Regions from separate parts of the Brevibacillus sp. IT-7CA2 genome, predicted to be linked through region 2. Evidence: predicted binding sites of a transcription regulator. Region 2 holds the regulator's gene; the other holds the start of a gene.
The links. Region 2 encodes LexA, which represses DNA repair genes until DNA is damaged. Its sites were predicted from a motif close to CGAACATATGTTCG; they were not measured.
Positions count from the first base shown of each region.

Region 1 (10,581 bases), on a different contig from region 2:
GCAAATTGATTTGCGGCGCAACGATACACAGAAAAAGCTGGACAAGCTTGAGCAGCAAATGGATGATACCAAGGAAAAAGCAGCAAACGCTCAGGATAAACTGGATGAAGCAAAAGACCGCGTAGCCAAAAGGGATGCCTTGCTCAGAACGCGTGTGACTTCCATGTATGAACGCGGTACGATCTCCTATTTGGATGTACTTCTCGGTTCCTCTGACTTTGGGGACTTTTTGACGCGCATGCAGGCCTTGCAGCTTATTTTGGAGCAGGACACGCGTATTTTAGAGGATAACATTCGCGATAAGGAAACGATCGAGACCAAAAAGAAAGAAATTGATCATCAACTGACTGTGTACGCTGGGATGTTCGATGAGGCTGAGGAGCTCAAAGTCGAATTGGACAAGCAGTACAAGCAAAGTCTAGTGGTGAAGGCTGAACTGGATAAGAAAGAATCTGCACTGGAAGTGGATTTGGAGCAGTATGGACAGGAGCTTTTGGCTAGCACCAAACAAGAAGCAGCCAAATACGCGGAACGAGTACGTGCGATGAGCGCATCCAGTACAGGCTACAAGGGTGGAAAGTTTGCCTTGCCAGTCGCAAGTGGACAATTCCGCTTCACTTCGGGCTTCGGAATGCGGTCAGACCCGTTTACAGGCCGCTCGGCTGGGCATAATGGTTTAGATATGGCAGCACGGAAGGGAACGCCAATTATGGCAGCGGCTGACGGAATCGTTCTCTTTGCAGGATATAACGGCGGCTACGGGAATACAGTAATGATCAAGCATAACGCGGAATATACCACTCTGTACGGTCATATTCGCGAGGGAGGTATCAAGGTTTCTGTTGGGCAAGCCGTATCGAGAGGTCAAAAGATCGCAGAGGTAGGATCAACAGGTCGCTCAACCGGAAATCACGTACACTTTACCGTCTATAAAAATGACGTAGCAGTCAACCCAATGCCGTACTTGAAGTAGACCCTCGTGCGACCAGACAAATATTGTTAACGGAACATGCATACACTAGCAGCATATCTTTTTCCGGTAGCACAAAGGATGGTGACGTAACAGTGAGATGGAAAGGACGTACCGTTATCGCGCTTGTACTCATCTCCATGGTAGCCAGTAGTTTTATTACGATGGCGATCATGAAGACATCGGCTAGCGCCAGTTCAAGTCAAGGTGGAGCTTTAACAGCATCCAGCATGGCGCTATTTTCTGGGAGCGGAGATTATCCGAAAGAGTTCCAGAAGCTGTACGAGGCGTTTTCAGCAATCAAGAAAGATTACATCCAAAATGTCACCAATGAGCAGTTAGTAGAGGGTGCAATTGGCGGAATGGTCGGGTCGCTCGAAGATCCGTACAGTGATTACATGGACCCTCGTTCTGCTGAGGAGTTCACATCAACCCTACACTCGACTTTCCAAGGGATCGGGACAGAGGTAACGATGCAAAATGGTCGGGTAACGGTTGTTTCGCCATTCAAAAACTCCCCAGCAGAGCGTGCAGGGCTGCGACCAAACGACCAAATTTTGAGCGTAAATGATGAATCTCTTGAAGGATTGGACCTGCATCAGGCAGTGACGAAGATTCGCGGTCCAAAAGGAACAAAGGCGGTTCTCAAAGTAGTGAGAGCAGGAGTGCCAGAGCCTCTTACCATCGTGTGTGTTCGTGACGATATTCCGATTGAGACGGTAAACAGTCAGATACTCGAGAAGAACGGTGTCAAAGTAGGCGTGATCAACCTTACCCAATTCTCTACAGAAACAGCTAAGCACTTCAAAGATCAGCTGGCTGCTCTCGAACAGAAGGGGATTGGCGGTTTGGTCATTGACGTTCGAGGCAATCCGGGAGGGTATTTGTTAGCCGTGAAAGAAATCGGAGAAATCCTTGTTCCAAATAAAGGTAAGATCGTGCAAATCGAGTATGGAAATGGCGGACAGCAAAAGGAAGAGTATTTCTCGACTACAGAAGCTGCTAAGCCTTACCCAATCTCGGTACTGATTAATGGCGGAAGCGCCAGTGCTTCGGAAATTCTCGCAGGTGCTCTGCGGGATAGCGGCAACTACAAGCTGGTCGGTGAGAAGACCTTTGGTAAAGGAACCGTTCAGAGTACCATGGAAATGAACGACAAGAGCCAATTGAAGCTGACGATTGCCAAGTGGGTCACACCGAAGGGTGAATGGGTCCATAAAAAAGGCATTACGCCAGACTTTGCAGTCAAGCAACCAGACTATTTCAACGCAACTCTGTTGCCGGCAGATAAAGTATTGCAGCGCGATATGGCTGGCACTGACGTGAAAAACCTGCAGCTCATCCTGAAGGGCTTGAATCTGTCCCCAGGACGAGAAGATGGCTATTTTGATGAAAAGACAGAGGAAGTAATCAAGCAGTTCCAAACCTCCAACAAACTTGAGGTAACTGGCAAAGTAGACGCGAAGACACGCTCTTCGCTGGAAGAAAGTCTCCGTAAAACGATGACGAAGCCAGAGAATGACCTGCAATTGCAAAAAGCGCTGGATGTAGTCACGGGTAAGTAATGAATAATCAAGAAAATGGAAGCAGGTAATTCCCTGCTTTCCGTAGAAATGATAACCACGGCAAATCAAATGCCGTGGTTTTTCTTTCTTTTAATTGAGGTGAGGCAATTGGCGATACAGGCAGATATGCTTACCATTGCATATGGCTTTGCCGCATTTTTTATCAATCCTGTCTTCTATCTCTTTCTGGTGTTTATTTATTTGCATTATCGCAGACAGATGAACCTGGAAAGACAGCTTTTTTCTGCACGCATTCAGTCCCCCTTGCTCTCGACGATACGGGCTGTAGGGATGGGCTTGGTGGGAGGCTTGCTTATTTCTCTTCTTAGTGCAGGACTCGGCGTGGTCGTGCAAGCACAGGATTTGTGGATACTATGGGGATTGGCGCTCATCTTGGCGCTGATTCGTTTACGGTTTCTCTGTTTCGCATATGCTGCAGGGATTTTGGCGATTTTACACGCGATCACACAGGTCATTCCACCGGTTACGGATGTTCCTGGATTGAGCTATGTCTGGGAAATGATTCGTCAGGCGAAGCCTTTGCCGTTGCTTGCGTTAGTTGCGGTCATGCATCTGATTGAAGCGATGCTCGTACGCTGGAATGGCGGGCGGGACGCTTCTCCGCTGTTCGTGGAAGGGCAGCGTGGTCGGATCGTCGGTGCCTATTTGCTTCATTCTTTTTGGCTGACGCCAGCCGTGCTGTTCGTACAGATGGAGCCAGGTGCTATCAGCGGTGCGTTGTATCCAGGGTGGCCGTTCTTTTCGCCGGAAGCCGCTTCATTCGGACTGATGCTTCTGCCGACAGTGACCGGATTCTCTGATATGACACAAACGATGACTCCGTATAGAAAAGCAACGCAGGTTGCGAAAAATTTGACACTGTATGCGATTGGTTTGTTGGGCTTGTGCGCTCTGGCTGTATGGTTTTATCCGTTGATCTTGCTGGCCGCGATCTTTGCACTGTTCGGTCATGAGGCGCTGTTTTTCTGGAGTCAGTATCAAGAAAGAAAGCGTTCGCCTTATTTCATCCAGTCTTCGCGTGGTGTAAAGGTAATGGGTGTCATTCCGGGTACGAGAGCAGAGGAGATCGGTATCACGCCCGGTGAGATTATCGTGAAAGTAAATGGCATTTCGGTGCGGGAAAAAGAAGATTTATATCCGGCGTTACAAGCCAATCCTGCCTTTTGCAAAATGGAAGTACTCACGCGTGAAGGCGAGCTGAAGTTCGTACAGTGTGCGGTTTATGCGGGCAATCATCACCAACTGGGGATCATTGTGGTTCCGGATGCAAATACCCGTGCATTTGTTGATTTGAAACGCGCCAGTGTAGTCGAGCTGATCAAGCAAAAGCTGGAGAAGCTGAATGTAGGAGCATAAGGATAGTTGGGGGAGAAGGTATGCAGACAAACGTGCATACCTTCTTTTTTTCGAGCATAGCTTGTCCATTCGGTAACTTACGGGTAGCTGTTGCGTCTCAATGTAGGAGGAAAAAAGAGGGAGTGGGTTCGGTGTTCAAAGTGAAAAGAACGGTCTCGTGGTTTTTGTCAGGTACATTAGCTGCCGCCACAGTTTTTGCCGGCCCCTTATCAGGAGTAGGCGCAACGAGTCATGTGACCGTAGCGCAGGCTCAATCGGTTGTGGCTGTGCCGATGCTTGTGACGAAAGGTGTCCAAAAGCTAGTCAAGCTTTTACCGGAGCTGTCTTCGCGCTATGTCGTTTACGGTGGTGATGTGGATGGACCCGGTGTTAGCGGGGTGGTGGTCACGTTTGCACAGTCTGCTGCTGAGGCTGAATCGTCTATGGATGATGCGATTTTTGATGGACAGACAGGAGAGCTGCTCAGACTGAATCTTACCCCGAAAGCAGCAACAAAGCCTGCCTACCCGAATGAGCAGCAGGCCAAAGCACGTGCGTTGGCTTTTGTCGCTGGTTTGCAGGGAACTGGTACAGGTAACACCTATCAGGCGAGAGAGGTTTATAAAAATAAGGACTTATTGACGGTTCGACTGGTGCGAGTCCTGAATAATGTGGTGCTCGACGACGATTATGATTGTCTTGTCAGCTTTGATGCATCGGGAAGAATCGTTTGGTTTTCTACGTTTGATGGCAGATTATACGAAAAAGTAAGTCCCTCTTCACTCCCATCTCCTCAGCGCGTCATCTCCCCCGAACAAGCAGTACGAAAGTGGCAAGAAAGCCGTCCATTAGAACTCGTTTATTTATTGCCCATTCATAATCAAAGCGATCAGGTAGAAGCAAAACTCGCTTATGTCCTGAAAAATGGAATCATAACGCAACAACATACAGGTAGTGCATTAGATGCCTTTAGTGGTAAACGATTAGTAACAACGAATACCCGAGCGACAACCACCCCGTCTCAGACCATCAATGTGACCGGAACAGGAGAGAAGTGGGTAGCGCAAACAGAGACGCAAGCGCGTGATTTGTTACGCATGTTGTTTAGAATAGAAACAGAAAAGCAGCCGCTGTCCATCTACGAGGCGAGTTACAATGATGGTCCAGCCCTTCGTTATTTCATATGGGGAAGTTTTGGTGAGGGGGTTCCCGATGCCGACAAGATATCTCGAATGGCGACCTTTCCTGAGGGAAGCAGTAACGGCGAGCAGCATCATCTCCTCGTGACGGATGCAAAGACTGGTGAACTGCTTGAATTTTCTACTAAGGTGAACAATCCGCAATGGTCTAACGTGAAAACGGATAAGAAGCGGGATCGAATGGAAGCGGAAAAGCTTTTGAAAAGACTGACTCCGTCTGGAAGCAATCAGATACAAGTAACGGAGGATGGAGATGAAAGGTACACCTCGATCATAGCTGATCCCCTTGTGAACGGCATTCCGGTATATGGGAGCAATCAGAGTGTGGAACAGGGGATGTATTCGATTCGGATCGATTCATGGACGGGTACATGGGAGCAGGTGAGCATAAATAAACCGGCCAGTGTCAAATACCCGGCCCGTTCCAACGCGCTTAAAGAACAAGTGGCTATGACCCGTTTACTACAAACCTTTCCACTTGAGCTGACCTACATCCACCAGCCAGATTACAAGAAAAACACGATTACCTGGAAGCTCGGCTATGACCTTTCTTTTCGCCAAACTCGCTCGCATTGCTTCTGCGGGGGAGAATTTAAAGTAGATGATACATTTTATGTGGATGCGATAACCGGAAAAGTGATTGTAAACGAATAGGAACCTGCATAATAAAAAGCCGCCTTCTCCGATTTCGAAGATGTGCGGCTTTTTGTATAGGATTCTAGGCAGTTGCTTCGAATCCCGTAATTTGATTGAGACCGACTTTCTTATCATCCTTGAGGACGAATTCGACTACCCCGTTTTTCATGCTGACAGCTTTGACCACGCCTGTAAGAGGCGTATTGGTAGTGGTACCGTCCGGATTCGTCTGAGACTGATTGTACGTGATGTTGTAGCCGATCATTTGCGCGTAGGCAAGGGAGTTGCCCATTGTTCTGTTTTCAGGTTTCACCGTCATGCCTACGATTTCTTCGGCTTTTACGGTTGATCCATTATCCAGTTGGAATTGTGCAGTACCATTTTTGGTAGTAAAGCCAGTGATGACGCCATTCAAGATTTCATCCACCTTGGAAACGTCGTGTGTGGTATCTGGATTGCCATCCCGGTCGACTTCCTTGGTTACTTTATAGGAAATCTCTCGACCGATCATTTCCATGTACTTCACGCTGTTATCGAGCGTATTACCAGCCAGACCTTGCGATTCCAGTCCGGAGACGTCTGCCAGTGGAATCGGTGTCGATTCGCCTGCGACACGGAAGTAGATTTTGCCTTGATCCATGTAGACGGCATCAAGTACGCCTTCTTTCTTCTCCGTCTTAGTTTCTCCCGTCATCTCGTCTTTAGTAGTAAGGGAATACGAGGCTGTACGACCTACCAGCTTTTCATACTTTTCCAAAGTGACCATGCTGTTGTTCGATTGCTCCATCAGCGTGGTCATTTTTGTGATTTTTTCTACCATGGTCAGCATACTTGTTTGCTGGATGAACTGAGAGTTGTCCATTGGGGACATAGGGTCTTGATGCTTTAACTGCTCCAGCATGAGCTTCATAAAGGCATTTTGGTCGAGCTCGGTGGTGAATTCTTTTTTGCCTTTATAGCTCAAATGCGGTTGTATATAAGGGTTATTTTTAACGGTTGTTCCGGTATCTGACATGTCAATCCTCCCTGAAGGTGGCGAGTCTATCTGTGCATGTTTGCACTTCCTTCATCTTATATCGGAAAAATCGGTGGAAAGATGAAGACAAACGTTTGTTCGAATTTTGGGCTTAAACTAGCTGAAATTGTGTTATAATGGAAGTAGAAACAGTCATGCTATGAGGAGATGAACGAGGGAATGGAGCGTTTTGAATTGGTATCGGAGTTTCAACCGTCCGGTGACCAGCCGACCGCCATTGCCGAGCTGGTGGCAGGGTTACAGGCTGGCAAGCGACACCAGACATTGCTGGGTGCGACGGGAACGGGAAAGACTTATACGGCTGCCCAGGTAATTGCTCAGGTGAACAGGCCAACACTCGTGATGGCACACAACAAAACTCTGGCCGCTCAGCTTTGTGCAGAGTTTAAGGAGTTTTTCCCGAACAACGCGGTGGAATACTTCGTCAGCTACTACGATTACTATCAACCCGAAGCATACATTCCCCAATCGGATACGTTTATTGAAAAAGACTCGAGCATTAACGACGAGATCGACAAGCTCCGTCACTCCGCTACCAGTGCGTTGTTTGAACGCCGAGATGTGATCATCGTTGCCTCCGTCTCCTGCATTTACGGATTGGGTTCTCCCGAGGAGTATCGGGAGCTGCTCTTGTCTTTACGTGTTGGCATGGAAACAGGACGGGACGAGATTTTGCATCGTTTGGTCGATATCCAGTACACACGCAACGATATCAACTTCACGCGCGGTACGTTCCGTGTGCGGGGGGACGTCGTGGAGATTTTCCCTGCCTCAGAGAGTGAGCAGGCGATTCGCGTTGAGTTTTTTGGAGATGAAATAGAGCGGATTACTTCGATTGACGTACTGACCGGCGAGATTCTGGGACAGCGTGATCACATTGCCATCTTCCCTAAATCTCACTACGTGACGCGCGAGGAAAAAATGAAGCTGGCTGTCCAAAGCATCGAGGCCGAGCTGGAAGAAAGACTGAAAGAATTCCGTGATGCAGGTAAGCTCCTGGAAGCACAGCGACTGGAGCAACGTACACGGTACGATATTGAGATGATGATGGAGATGGGCTTTTGCTCCGGTATTGAAAACTACTCGCGCCATCTAACGGGACTGCCTGCCGGGCATGCTCCTTATACCTTGCTAGATTACTTCCCAGAAGATTTTATCGTCATGATGGATGAGTCGCATATGACCTTGCCGCAGGTTCGGGGGATGTATAACGGTGACCGTGCACGGAAGGATGTACTGGTCGATCACGGATTCCGTCTGCCCTCTGCACGCGATAACCGTCCACTCAAGTTCGAGGAGTTTGAAGGAAAGCTGAAACAAGCGATCTACATTTCGGCTACACCTGGTCTTTATGAGCTGGAACACAGTCCGGAAATGGTACAGCAGGTGATTCGTCCGACAGGCTTGATTGATCCAACGGTTACGGTACGTCCGATCAAGGGACAGATTGACGATTTGATTGGCGAAATTCAAGCCACAATTGCGAAAAATGAGCGGGTTCTCGTCACGACTCTGACGAAGAAAATGTCTGAGGATTTGACGGACTATCTGAAAGAAATCGGAATCAAGGTGCGTTATCTTCACTCGGATATTAAAACGATTGAGCGGATGCAGATTTTGCGTTCATTGCGCTTGGGTGAATTTGACGTGCTAGTCGGGATCAACCTCTTGAGGGAAGGTCTTGACTTGCCGGAAGTATCACTTGTAGCGATATTGGATGCAGACAAGGAAGGCTTCCTTCGCAATGAGCGTTCGCTGATTCAGACGATTGGTCGGGCTGCGCGGAACGCAGAGGGACGCGTTATTATGTACGCTGACAAAATGACAGATTCGATGACCTCTGCGATTCGTGAGACAGACCGTCGTCGTTCTATTCAGATGGCTTACAATGAAGAGCACGGCATCACGCCGCAAACCGTGAAAAAGTCCGTCCGCGAAGTGATCGAGGCGACCAAGGTAGCGGAGGAAAAAGCAGATTACTTGCCACATGCAGATTTCAAGAAAATGCCGAAGAAGGATCGCGTGGCTGTTATAGAACGTATGGAAGAAGAAATGAAGGAAGCGGCACGCAACCTCATGTTCGAGCGTGCGGCCGAATTGCGTGATTTGATTCTTGAGCTGAAGGCGGAACTCTAAGGAGAGGTTTTTTTCATGCCATTAGAACATATTGTCGTAAAGGGTGCACGTGCCCACAACCTAAAAAATGTTGATGTAGTCATTCCGAGGGACAAATTCGTCGTTCTGACGGGTTTGTCTGGCTCGGGTAAGTCCTCGCTTGCTTTTGACACGATTTACGCAGAGGGACAACGACGCTATGTCGAGTCACTGTCCGCATACGCCCGTCAATTTCTCGGACAGATGGACAAGCCGGACGTGGATTCGATTGAGGGACTTTCCCCTGCGATCTCGATTGACCAGAAAACAACGAGCCGCAACCCTCGCTCCACGGTAGGTACGGTTACGGAAATCTACGACTATTTGCGCCTTTTGTATGCGCGTGTCGGTAGAGCGGTTTGTCCGGAGCATGGAATCGAGATCCAATCCCAGACCATTGAACAAATGGTCGATCGACTATTGGAGTATCCTGAGCGCACGAAAATGCAGATTCTCGCGCCTATGGTACAAGGACGCAAGGGAGAGCACGTCAAGCTGCTCGAGGACATCCGCAAGCAAGGCTTCGTCCGTGTGCGGGTCAATGGTGAAATTACCGATCTGTCCGAAGACATCAAGCTGGAAAAGAACAAGAAGCATAACATTGAGGTTGTCGTTGACCGGATCGTCGTGAAGCCGGATGTACAGGCGCGTCTCGCAGACTCCTTGGAAACGGCACTTCGTTTAGCAGATGGCAAGGTCATCGTCGATGTAATGGAGCAAGAAGAGCTGCTGTTCAGTGAAAAGCATGCTTGCGCGATATGTGGATTCTCCATCGGGGAGCTGGAGCCGCGGATTTTCTCCTTTAACAGCCCGTTTGGTGCTTGTTCGGAGTGTGATGGACTGGGTGTCAAGTTGGAGGTAGACCCGGATATGGTCGTTCCCGATGCGACGAAGACGCTCGATGATGGGGCGATTGGCGCATGGGAGCCGAAGACTTCTACTTACTATCAACAATTGTTGGAATCAGCTTGCCGCCACTTTAACATTCGGATGGATGTGCCATACGAGGAGCTTACGGCAGCGCACCGACAAATCTTGATGTACGGCAGTGAAGGCGAAAAAATTCACTTCCGCTATGAGAACGAGTTCGGGCAAGTGCGTGAGGCGGTCGTACCGTTCGAGGGTGTCGTCATTAATCTGCAACGACGTCATCTGGAGACGAGCTCAGATTACATCCGTGAACAAATCGAAGGCTTCATGAGCCAAAAGGCGTGTCCTGTCTGCAAAGGCCAACGTTTGCGTCAGGAGAGCTTGGCGGTAAAGGTCGGGGAGCGCAGCATTTCTGAGCTGACTACGCTGTCGATTCTCGATGCGCATCAGTTTGTCGGTGGGCTGGAACTGACAGAGCGGGAAACGAAGATCGCGAACCTGATCGTAAAAGAAATCAAGGAGCGACTGAACTTCTTGATTGATGTCGGACTGGATTACCTGACACTGAGCCGTGCAGCGGGAACATTGTCTGGGGGAGAAGCGCAGCGGATTCGACTGGCTACGCAGATCGGTTCTAGTCTGATGGGCGTTCTCTACATTTTGGATGAGCCGAGTATCGGACTGCATCAGCGGGATAACGCGCGTCTGATCAAGACGTTGGAGCATATGACCAAGCTGGGGAATACATTGATCGTCGTCGAGCATGATGAGGATACGATGATGGCCTGCGATTAT
Region 1 covers NZ_CATKQT010000054.1:11,717-22,297, reverse strand. Annotated here, with positions in the region: gene ACM6JA_RS28950 (murein hydrolase activator EnvC family protein) at 1-973, shown strand, start outside; gene ACM6JA_RS28945 (S41 family peptidase) at 1,066-2,535, shown strand; gene ACM6JA_RS28940 (PDZ domain-containing protein) at 2,551-3,912, shown strand; gene ACM6JA_RS28935 (hypothetical protein) at 4,035-5,744, shown strand; gene ACM6JA_RS28930 (flagellar hook assembly protein FlgD) at 5,809-6,741, opposite strand; gene uvrB (excinuclease ABC subunit UvrB) at 6,922-8,898, shown strand; gene uvrA (excinuclease ABC subunit UvrA) at 8,914-10,581, shown strand, end outside.
Region 1: the regulator LexA is predicted to act here: its motif matches at 6,830-6,843, upstream of uvrB (excinuclease ABC subunit UvrB).

Region 2 (10,581 bases):
CTTTCAGCTCGATTTTAAAGAATGGTATAACAAAGGCTATTGGAATGACAACTATGTCTGCTATTCCTATTTGGATGGGGATCAGGTTATTGCTAACGCTTCTACCAGTAAGATGATCGTGACATCTAATGGCAGAGACTATAAGGCACTTCAGATCGGAACGGTCATGACGCATCCTGCCTATCGCAACCAAGGATTGGCAGCGAAATTGATGAACCATATTCTTGAAACATGTGAGAAGGAATACGATTTTATTTATTTGTATGCCAATGATACCGTGCTCGATTTTTATCCGAAGTTCGGATTTGAGAGAGTACAGGAAAGTAGTTTTCGCTTATTGGCATCTGATTTGAAAAAGCAAGTAGGACAAAAATCAGTCTTGCGCAAGCTAGATGTTGATAATGAGGCTGATTTTATTGTCATGAAGGAATTTGCTTCCAAAAGAATCCCCGCTTCATCGAGACTAGGTATCAAGGATAGCGAGCATCTGTTGATGTTTTACTTGCTGCTCGTTTTTCGGGATGCGATCTATTATGTCGAAGAGGAGGATGTGATTGTCTTATTGGAACGAGAAGACGACCAACTGCATGTATTTGATCTTGTAAGTAAAAAACCAGTTGATCTAGAAGCGGTCATTTCTCATTTGGTAACGACTGAGACAACGATCATTCATTTTCACTTTATGCCGGATAGTGAGAATGAAAACATCCAATCTGCATGGATGACAACGACGGATGATGTCTTATTTGTTCGTCCCTCGTTAAAAATGGAGACAGAACATTTTCGTTTTCCCCTTACTTCACACGCATAAAAGGTTTGAAATGACACATCGTGTGAAACAGTAAAATAGAAGAAAAAAGCAGACGTCCAGTATGGAAGGATGTGAGGGGAAAAGCATGTGTGGCCGTTTTACTCTCGTAACGAACTTGGAAAAATGGAAGGCACGGTTCCAAATCGAAGTCATTCCATTTGATGCAAAGCCACGGTACAATATTGCACCGGGTCAGTTCATTCCAGCGATTATTGCTGATCGCGGCGAGCGACGTATGGGTCAGTTGAGATGGGGGTTAGTGCCGTCGTGGGCTGCCGATGAGAAGAGCAGCTACAAAATGATCAATGCGCGTTGTGAGACATTAAATGAAAAGCCCGCATTCAAACAGCTTTTCGCCCGAAAGCGATGCATTCTTCCTGCTGACAGCTTTTATGAGTGGATGAACGCCATCACAGGGAAGCAACCGATGCGGATCATGTTGAATACCGGGGAACCCTTTGCTTTTGCTGGCCTGTATGATACGTGGACGAATCAAGAGGGAGAAAAAGTACATACCTGCACGATTGTTACGACAAAGGCGAATGAGCTCATCGAGAATATACATGAGCGAATGCCTGTCATCTTAAAGAAAGATGACGAGGACTTATGGCTTGATCGGGAGAAGTATGATCGGTTGCAGCTCCAGTCGCTGTTTACCCCCTATGATTCCAGCGAGATGATGGTGTATCCGGTATCCATCAAAGTGGGAAGCCCCAAAAATGATGATCCTTCCTGTATTCAAGAAGTAGGGATCAGCTCATTGTTTGAGGATTAATCCTTTCGTAGGAGCTGAACTCTTTTTCGTAATTCCTGTTCGGTTAACGGCTCCAAATGCAACAAAGCCTCGTATGGATCATCACCCGGAATATGAAAGTATCGAGCAAATGCTGGCTCTGTTTTGATGCCACTTTGCTTCAGAGCTCTGATATGTTGGTACGCATCCAAGCCTCCTATGTCTAACAGTAGTGCTTCGATGTCCATATGACGATAGGCGTTTTGCTTTTCGACAGCTACCGGTTGAGCAAACACTTCAAACCAAAAGTCAGCTGTGAAAAACGAAATAACGCACGTGGGAGTACTTTTTACATCTAGGTGTGTCACTTCAAATCTGGGCAAGCAGCCAAATGCTGTACGAACAGCCTGCTCAAACTGTTCCAGATCATGACTCTCGCAAATAATGTCCAGATCGCTTTGCTTGACGTCAATGTTTAATGGGATGGTTCCGGCAAGCACTGGACGGTAATCGGATAGTACCTCCATGATGTGCGTCTGTTGAATCGCTTCCCACGCCGCTTTTTGGCGCATCGTTCCTCTGCCCAAGTAAGAGAGATCATGCCAATTTCTCAAGAGACTACCTCCATGTCTACTTTCTTTTAAAATAGTTTAGACAAAAGTGAATAAGTACGCAACGAAATCGGTAATCACTCGTATACCTAGATGAAGGGAGTGTAGTAGATGGAAATATTTTTGTGGGTAGTGGTTGTGTTATTGTTCTTGCTAAGCATCGCAGGAATTTTTTTACCCGTTTTACCTGATACGATATTACTGTGGGCGGGCTTTTTGCTCTATCACTTTTTCATTGCAGATCCGGGAGCGGGATTGCCCGCATCCTTTTGGTGGGGAATGGTCGTTCTAAGTATTCTGCTTTATGGTGCTGACTTGCTGACGAACATGTACTTCGTAAAAAGGTACGGAGGGTCCAAGTGGTCGTCCATTGCTGCTGCGGTCGGAATTATCCTCGGGATCTTCGTTTTCCCACCGTTTGGTATGTTGATCTTGCCGTTCGTATTCGTCGTCCTGGTAGAGTTGATGGTGCAGAAGCAGTCGATGGAGCGAGCAGTGAAAGCGGGCGTAGGCTCACTGATCGGATTTTTGGGCAGTGCGGTCGTAAAAGTCATATTGCAAGTTACAATGATCATCTGGTTTTTTGTCGCCAGATAACATACAGAAAACGAAAAGGACAGCCGAGGCTGTCCTTTTTTACGTGGAAACTAGTGAATGAGTCGATATACACCGATGACTTTACCGAGAATGGTGACATGCTCCAGAATGATCGGTTCCATCGTGGCATTTTCCGGTTGGAGACGGAAGTGGTTCTTTTCTTTGAAAAATCTTTTGACGGTCGCTTCGTCTTCTTCTGTCATGGCTACGACAATGTCACCATTGTTCGCTACGTGCTGTTGGCGAACAATTACGTAATCTCCGTCGAGAATCCCGGCATCAATCATACTGTTCCCGGAGACGCGCAGCATATAGACCTTGTCAGAAGTCACGATATTGTCTGGAAGCGGGAAGTATTCTTCCACATCCTCAATGGCAGTGATCGGTTGTCCAGCGGTTACTTTTCCGATTACTGGGACACGGACGACAGAGTCTTCGAAATTGTCTTGAAAACGATCTTCATCTGATAGCAATTCGATGGCGCGAGGTTTGGTAGGATCTCGACGAATGAGGCCTTTTTTCTCTAAGCGTGCCAAATGCCCATGTACCGTTGAGCTGGAAGCTAGTCCAACAGCCTCCCCAATTTCACGTACAGAAGGAGGATATCCTTTATCACGAACTTCCTTTCGTATGAACTCGATGATGGCTTGTTGTCTACTCGATAATTTTGACATAGAAAGACACCCCTGATTTCTCGAACATATTTTCCTATATTATACCATGGGAGCTTGCGTTCGACAAACATAAGTTCGATTCTTTGTTGACATGAACATATGTTCTCATTTATCATGAGGTTACAAGTGATTAGAACGTATGTTTGCGAGGAGGCCATTATTATGAATTCATCGACAGAACGAAATCGTTTCGAGAAAAAAGAAGAACGTCGTGTTCGTTTTGGTATCACGAGAGGACAAGCTCTCTTGTTTCTTATTACATTTACTCTCTTTTTTTACTTATTGACCGAACTAGTGTTTGCTTCTTCACCAATGGAGGAGCCACAAGGTATAGAAGTAACCGTACAATCTGGAGATAGCCTATGGTCGTTAGCTGTTCAATACAATGCAGATCAGCATATGGATGTTCGCGACTATATAATAGAAATTAAGGATGCGAACGGTTTAGAGAGCAACAGGATTTACCCAGGTCAGACTCTCATCCTTCCTGATACTCCGTAAGTGTTCGGCTGTCTTGCGGGATCATTCGAATGTGGTATAATGAAGCGGCACTACTACAGAGTGGGAGGAACCAGCAGTGGTATCTGACGCAGAAATTAAACGCATTAACGAATTGGTCAAAAAATCTCGCGAAGAAGGTTTGACCGAAGAGGAAAAGCTCGAACAAAAAGCATTGCGCCAAAAGTACATTGACGCCGTTAAGCTTTCATTGAGAGCAAATTTGGATTCCATCCGTTATGTGGAAGACCTTGAAGAAAATAAGCCAAAACAGTAAGATAACAATTACTGATACGACAGACATCCTCGCTTGACGCTAGGGTGTCTTTTTCTGTGACATACATAACGCTTTGATAGTCAGGGAGGGAGAGCGATGGCGTGGATAGCTGTGGCAGTTGGAGGAGCAGTTGGCTCACTTTTGCGCTACCTATTGTCTTTGCTTGCGAATCAGCCGGGATGGCCGTGGGGAACTTGGATCGCCAATGTTTGTGGATCTTTGATCATCGGCATCTTGTTCGTGCTGGGGAAAGAACGTGGCATTTTATCTCCGACAATCTATCTATTATTTGCAACGGGGGTCATGGGAGGATTTACGACGTTCTCTAGCTTCTCCTTGGAAGTGGTCTCTTTTTGGGGAGAAGGTCACCTGTTGCGTGGCACTTTGTACGCTCTTCTCAGTTTGGGAGTCGGACTACTTTCTTGTGCGGCTGGAATATGGTTGGCTAGGCAATGGTCCTAATACGTCCAATGACACGATACATGTGAGGGGGAATGAATGTGAGTACACAGCATCGTGATTATGAATGGGAACAAAAAAAGCTGGATGAAACAATTTCAGCGATCGACGAAGAAATGGAGCAGCTTCGCAATGATATTCGCGAGGCAACAGATGACTATGTGAAACAGGTCGTTAACTATAATAAGGCTAAGGATTTGCGCTACCTCGAAGATCAGGGGCGAGAGAAGCCTTATTTCGGCAGAGTGGATTTTTTGAAAGATGAAATCTACGAGCTGGATCAGGTATACATAGGAAAACGAGGAATTGTACGCAGCGATACGTTTGATTCTGTCGTCGTGGATTGGCGTGCGCCTATCGCCAGTCTTTATTATTCCGGTGAGAGCAAAGACGCGTTTTACCGGATGGGACGCGAGATTGTGCGTGGTGAAGTTCGATTGAAGCGTAATTTTGCGATCGAAGACGGAAAGATCGTCGGCATCTATGATGGAGCGGTAAAAGAAACGATTAACCGCGAAATGGGGCATCCCGACGAGTTTTTGCAAGAGGGCTTCATCGATGAATTTTTGGCAGCCAATCTGAATCAGGCAAACGATAGCAGGCTAAAAGACATCGTCGCTACCATTCAATCCGAGCAAAATGATATTATCCGGGCGGAAAAAGAACGGCCCATTGTTGTGCAAGGAGTAGCAGGGAGCGGAAAAACGACCATCGCGCTGCACCGACTATCCTATTTGATTTATAACTACCAGGATTCCATGATGTCCAAAAAGTTCATGGTGTTTGCACCGAACCGGATGTTTCTTACCTATATATCCGAGGTTTTACCTGAGCTCGGCGTCGATGACGTTCAACAGTCTACCTTTGTAGATTGGGCAGCGCGTCTTGTGAAGCCACTGCTGCCAAAAGGATGGAAAATCGTGAGCCCTGATAAGCCTCTTCAATTGTTCTTTGAAGAGGGGCAGGATGAGCGCCAGCAAGAAATGACGCGAAACAGGCTTCGCTTCAAAGGATCGCTCGCTTGTCGAGAGGCGCTGGAGCAATACATTCGTCATATCGTCGAAACAAGAATTCCTTTTAAGAAGCTCAGCTTTTTATACAACAAAACGAAGCAAGTCTTTTCAATTCCGGGTGATTTTATTCGCCAATGCTTCCTGGAGCAATTCGCGAATATGCCGTATCATCGCAGGGTAGAAGCGCTTCGCAAGCATTTGAAACAAGAAATGAACAAGCAATTATTTGCCCATTTGCGAGAGCGAAAAGTCGATTTGGACAAAGAAAGCTTGTACAAATTCGAGAAAATGCTGGAGCAAATACTGGATACATACCTGACTTCGTTTCCAAGACTGGAAATCTTCGCAGCTTATCGCGAGCTGATTGCTGACGAGGAATTGCTGCGCAAGCTCGTACCTGCTGACATTTCAGACGAAGTTGTGCGTGATGTGACGCAGTCAAGTGCTGCGCTGTTTGCAGAGGAGAGATTGGAGCCGGAAGATATCGCGCCATTGCTATATTTGCAGCACATTGTTGAAGGAATGAATAAGGCAGAGCATTTTGATCATACGGTCGTGGATGAAGCACAAGACTTGAGTGCGCTGGAAATAGCCGTCATTGCATTGGCAACCAAGCGAAACTCGCTAACGATCGTGGGAGATATTGCGCAAGGAATTCATAGCTACCGGGGGATTCATGCGTGGGAAGAGTTGACGAAGGGGATTTTTTTCCAGCTGTTTCCTTCCTATTATACGTTGTCACAAAGCTATCGTTCGACAGTTGAGATCATGCGCTGTGCCAATGAGGTGTTGCGGCAAATTGAATTGCCCGAGACGGTATTGGCAAAACCGGTTTTGCGACATGGTGAAAAACCAATCATGGTCAAGGCTCGTTCACGAGCGCAACTGTGGGAGGACATCTCTTCGCGTGTGGCTGCCTACCAGTCGGAAGGCTTCAAAACGATAGCGATTGTAGCGAAAACCATTCAAGCGAGTAAAAAAGCACATAAAGGCTTGCAAGACAAAATAGCTGATCTGACCCTGTTAGGCAGCAAGGATAATCAATTTCCGGGTGGCGTAACCGTCATGCCTGCTTTTTTAACGAAAGGCTTGCAGTTCGATGTGGTCATTTTACTGGATGTGGACGCCTATCAAAATAATGAATGGGACGCAAAACTATTGTATGTCGCGATGACGCGACCGGTCCATCGCCTTGTTATGACGCAGGTTGATGACGTTTCTTCACCGTTGCTGAAAGATTTATCGACAGAGCTGTACACCATGGCTACTGACAAATAAGAATCTACGTAGCAAAGAAAACCCTCTGCCTGTAAAAAAGCAGAGGGTTTATCTGTATCATGCTTAGTGGTCGCCTGTGTTACCTTTAGAAGGGTTGGTAATGACAAAACCTTCTTGCGGCAAGAAGAGGTAATCAATGACGATGCCATCCAGCAATGGCTCATCCTTTTTCACGATCACATCGATCTCTTTGTCGGTCGAGATCACAACATCTTCTTCTGTTGGCTTGTCCAGAGCGAGTCCGTAGTGTGCATGATCACCGTGAGCGTGAGTAATATAAACGCGCAGTTTCAATTCTTTGTCTTCTTCTTGCTCGATGATTGGAGCCAGTTGCTTGGCAGCGTTACGAGTGATTTTTAGTTTCACAGGTCAAATCCCCTAACTGTATGTAAGTTACCCCTCCATCTTAGCAAGAGGGAAATCAGGATGCAATGTTGAAAGTGTTACGATATGTCTAGAGAATGACAACAGGATGGAAGGAGAGTCATCTATGAAAATCGATTTGCGCAGCGATACCGTTACGAAACCAACCGAGGAGATGCTTCGAGCAATGGCGGAAGCGGAGGTTGGTGATGATGTTTATAGAGAGGACCCAACTGTCAATCGTTTGGAAGCGATCGCGGCTGAAATACTCGGAAAGGAAGCTGCCCTGTTCGTAACAAGTGGCACGCAAGGCAATCAGGTCGCTGTTTTGACGCATTGTGTCAACGGAGACGAGGTCATTGCGGAAGCGGATTCGCACATTTTTTACTATGAAGGCGGCGCTATGTCAGCATTGGCTGGTGTGCAAACACGAACGCTGGTTGGAGAACGTGGAGCTTTGCGTGCAGAAGATGTAGAGAGAGCGATTCGGGGCAACAATATCCATTTTCCTCGCACAAAATTGATCTGTCTCGAAAATACACATAATCGTGCTGGCGGTGCGGTAATCTCTGTCGCGCAAATGAAGAGTGTCTATGATACAGCACAAAAACACGGTATTCCCGTTCATTTGGACGGTGCTCGTCTCTTCAATGCGGCTGTGGCCCAAGGTGTTGCAGTCAGTGAGCTAAGCGCTTTTGCCGATACCGTTCAGATTTGCTTGTCCAAAGGGCTGAGTGCTCCAGTTGGTTCCATTTTGGCTGGAGATCGTGCGTTTATCGAAGAAGCGAGATGGTGGAGGAAAAAGTTGGGGGGTGGGCTGCGTCAGGCAGGGTATTTGGCAGCACCGGGCATCATCGCTCTGACACAGATGACCGAACGATTGGCAGAAGACCATGAACGGGCACAGCAATTGGCAAAAGGCTTGCGCCAGCTATCGCTTCAGGTCGAGCAAGTCGAGACGAATATCGTGATGGTGAATACAGAGCCGATTGGACAAACAGCTGTCGCCTTCTTGGAACGTTTGGAGGAAAAAGGAGTGCTCGCAGTTGATTTTGACGAGTATGTCATTCGCTTTACGACGCATCGACACATTACCGATCAACATATCGAGACCGTTGTGGAAGCAGTAGAGCAATTATTGGAAACGGTGTAATCGTTTCAATCGCTTGTAGCCAGTCCGAAGGGAAGACTGGCTTTTTTCTTTGGCCTGATAATTAATTCTAAATAATTAGACAATTTGTACAAAATATGAGTCTTTACGCGATCTGTTTTTCGCCATACCGTCTGATTTGTTTCGTCTACACTTGCGCTATCATGGTAGTGTGATAAAGCGATAGTGCTTACTAGTGTATGGAATCGAATGGAATCAAGGGGGATGGACTCGATGAGAAAGAGGATGAGCTTCATTTTGAGCTGCTTCTTACTGCTTCAAGTTTTAGCGGGATGTAGTTCAAGTGAAACGGCGGTAACGAACAAACCGAATGATCAGGCATCTCAACCAACGCAGCCAACGGGAAAAGAGATGGTATTGAATTGGAACGCAGACGGTGGAGAGCCTCCAACAGCAGATCCCGGTCTTGCTTCCGATGGCACTTCCTTTGATGTCATTACTGCCTGTTTTGAAGGATTGACTCGCTATGGACCGGATGGGAAAATAGCCAACGCAATTGCCGACAGTTATACTGTATCCGAGGATTTGACGACGTACACGTTTACATTGAAAACGAATGCGAAATGGAGCAACGGAGATTCGGTAACCGCCCATGATTTTGAGTTCGCTTGGAAAAGAAATCTCGATCCGAAGACAGCATCCGAATATGCCTACATGCTTTATTTCATTAAAGGGGCTGAGGAATTCAACACAGGGAAAGGATCGCATGAAGGCGTAGGGGTCAAAGCGCTAGACGATTTTACACTAGAGATCAAGCTTAATTCGCCAGCTCCGTTTTTTTATGAGCTGACGGCTTTCCCGACATTGTTTCCTTTACATAAAAAGACCTTGGAGGCACATCCGGACTGGGCAGCGTCTCCAGACAACTACGTGGGCAACGGCCCATTCAAAATGGAGCTGTGGGAGCATAAAAACAAATTGGTTCTTGTGAAAAACGAGAAGTATCATGATAAAGATGCCGTGAAGCTCGACAAAATCGTTTGGAGCATGATTACCGATACTAATACCGCTCAAGCATTGTTTGATTCTGGTGATTTGGATTGGGGAGGGCATCCAAGCTACGTGTTGCCCGTCGATGTGATCCCCGCTTTGCAGGAAGAAGGAAAAATCGTAATGGCGCCGTATCCGAACACAGTTGCAGTCACTTTTAATACAACCAAGCCCCCTTTTACGAATAAAAAGATTCGTCAAGCCTTCTCGTATTCGATCCAACGGCAGCCTCTCGTAGACGGAATAGTACAGACAGGGGTGCCTGCGGCTTTTGCATGGGTTCCGCCCTCTATGCAGCTCAGCGGAAATGACTATTTTCAAGAGGATGTAGACAAAGCCAAACAGTTATTGGCTGAAGGGGTAAAGGAGCTGGGGCTTTCATCGATGCCTGAAGTGACATACACGTATGGCTCAGGTGACGATCGTCAGAAAAAGCTGGCTGAAGCTCTTCAGGATCAATGGAAAAGAAGCCTAGGTGTTGATGTAAAAATCAGTGGCTTGGAGGAAAAAGTATTTTTACAAAACAAGCGCGCCAAAAACTATCAGTTTGCTTACCGAAATTGGGGTGCTGATTTTAACGACCCCATCAATTTCCTGGAAATTTTCAAGGACAAAACAGTGGGGACGAACGACGCTGCTTGGGAAAACGACAGATACCGCGAGCTAATCGTCCAGAGTTACTTGGAAAAAGACCCGACGAAGCGTAATGCGATCATGCGTGAGGCAGAGACCATCTTAATGGAGGAAATGCCGATTGCTCCTGTGTATTATGGCGCAAGACCGTATATAAAAAATGACAAAGTCAAAGGATTTTTGATCAACCCGTTTGGTGGTAGAGATTTTAAATATACAACCATCGAACAATAAATAAAGACGTATAAAAGTCTTGCCGTGCCCGGAAAATTGGAGAGCGGCAAGGCTTTTTTTGTTCCATTCGGTTGACTCACTTGTGTGTAATTCAGACCTGCCGATGAAATACTATAGCTATCCAACATAGGGGAAAAGAGGGATGGATATGATCTCGGCTAAAGAGCGAGAACGCATTCTCAATCAAATGAAACGGGACGAGAGCAAGATTGTCAACATCGTCCTAAACGACGCCAATC
Region 2 covers NZ_CATKQT010000011.1:224,655-235,235, reverse strand. Annotated here, with positions in the region: gene ACM6JA_RS07490 (GNAT family N-acetyltransferase) at 1-811, shown strand, start outside; gene ACM6JA_RS07485 (SOS response-associated peptidase) at 897-1,586, shown strand; gene ACM6JA_RS07480 (DUF4269 domain-containing protein) at 1,583-2,158, opposite strand; gene ACM6JA_RS07475 (DUF456 domain-containing protein) at 2,267-2,752, shown strand; gene lexA (transcriptional repressor LexA) at 2,803-3,426, opposite strand; gene ACM6JA_RS07465 (LysM peptidoglycan-binding domain-containing protein) at 3,589-3,927, shown strand; gene ACM6JA_RS07460 (DUF896 domain-containing protein) at 4,004-4,201, shown strand; gene crcB (fluoride efflux transporter CrcB) at 4,298-4,663, shown strand; gene ACM6JA_RS07450 (HelD family protein) at 4,702-6,951, shown strand; gene ACM6JA_RS07445 (HesB/IscA family protein) at 7,015-7,317, opposite strand; gene ltaE (low-specificity L-threonine aldolase) at 7,442-8,467, shown strand; gene ACM6JA_RS07435 (ABC transporter substrate-binding protein) at 8,699-10,342, shown strand; gene ACM6JA_RS07430 (hypothetical protein) at 10,485-10,581, shown strand, end outside.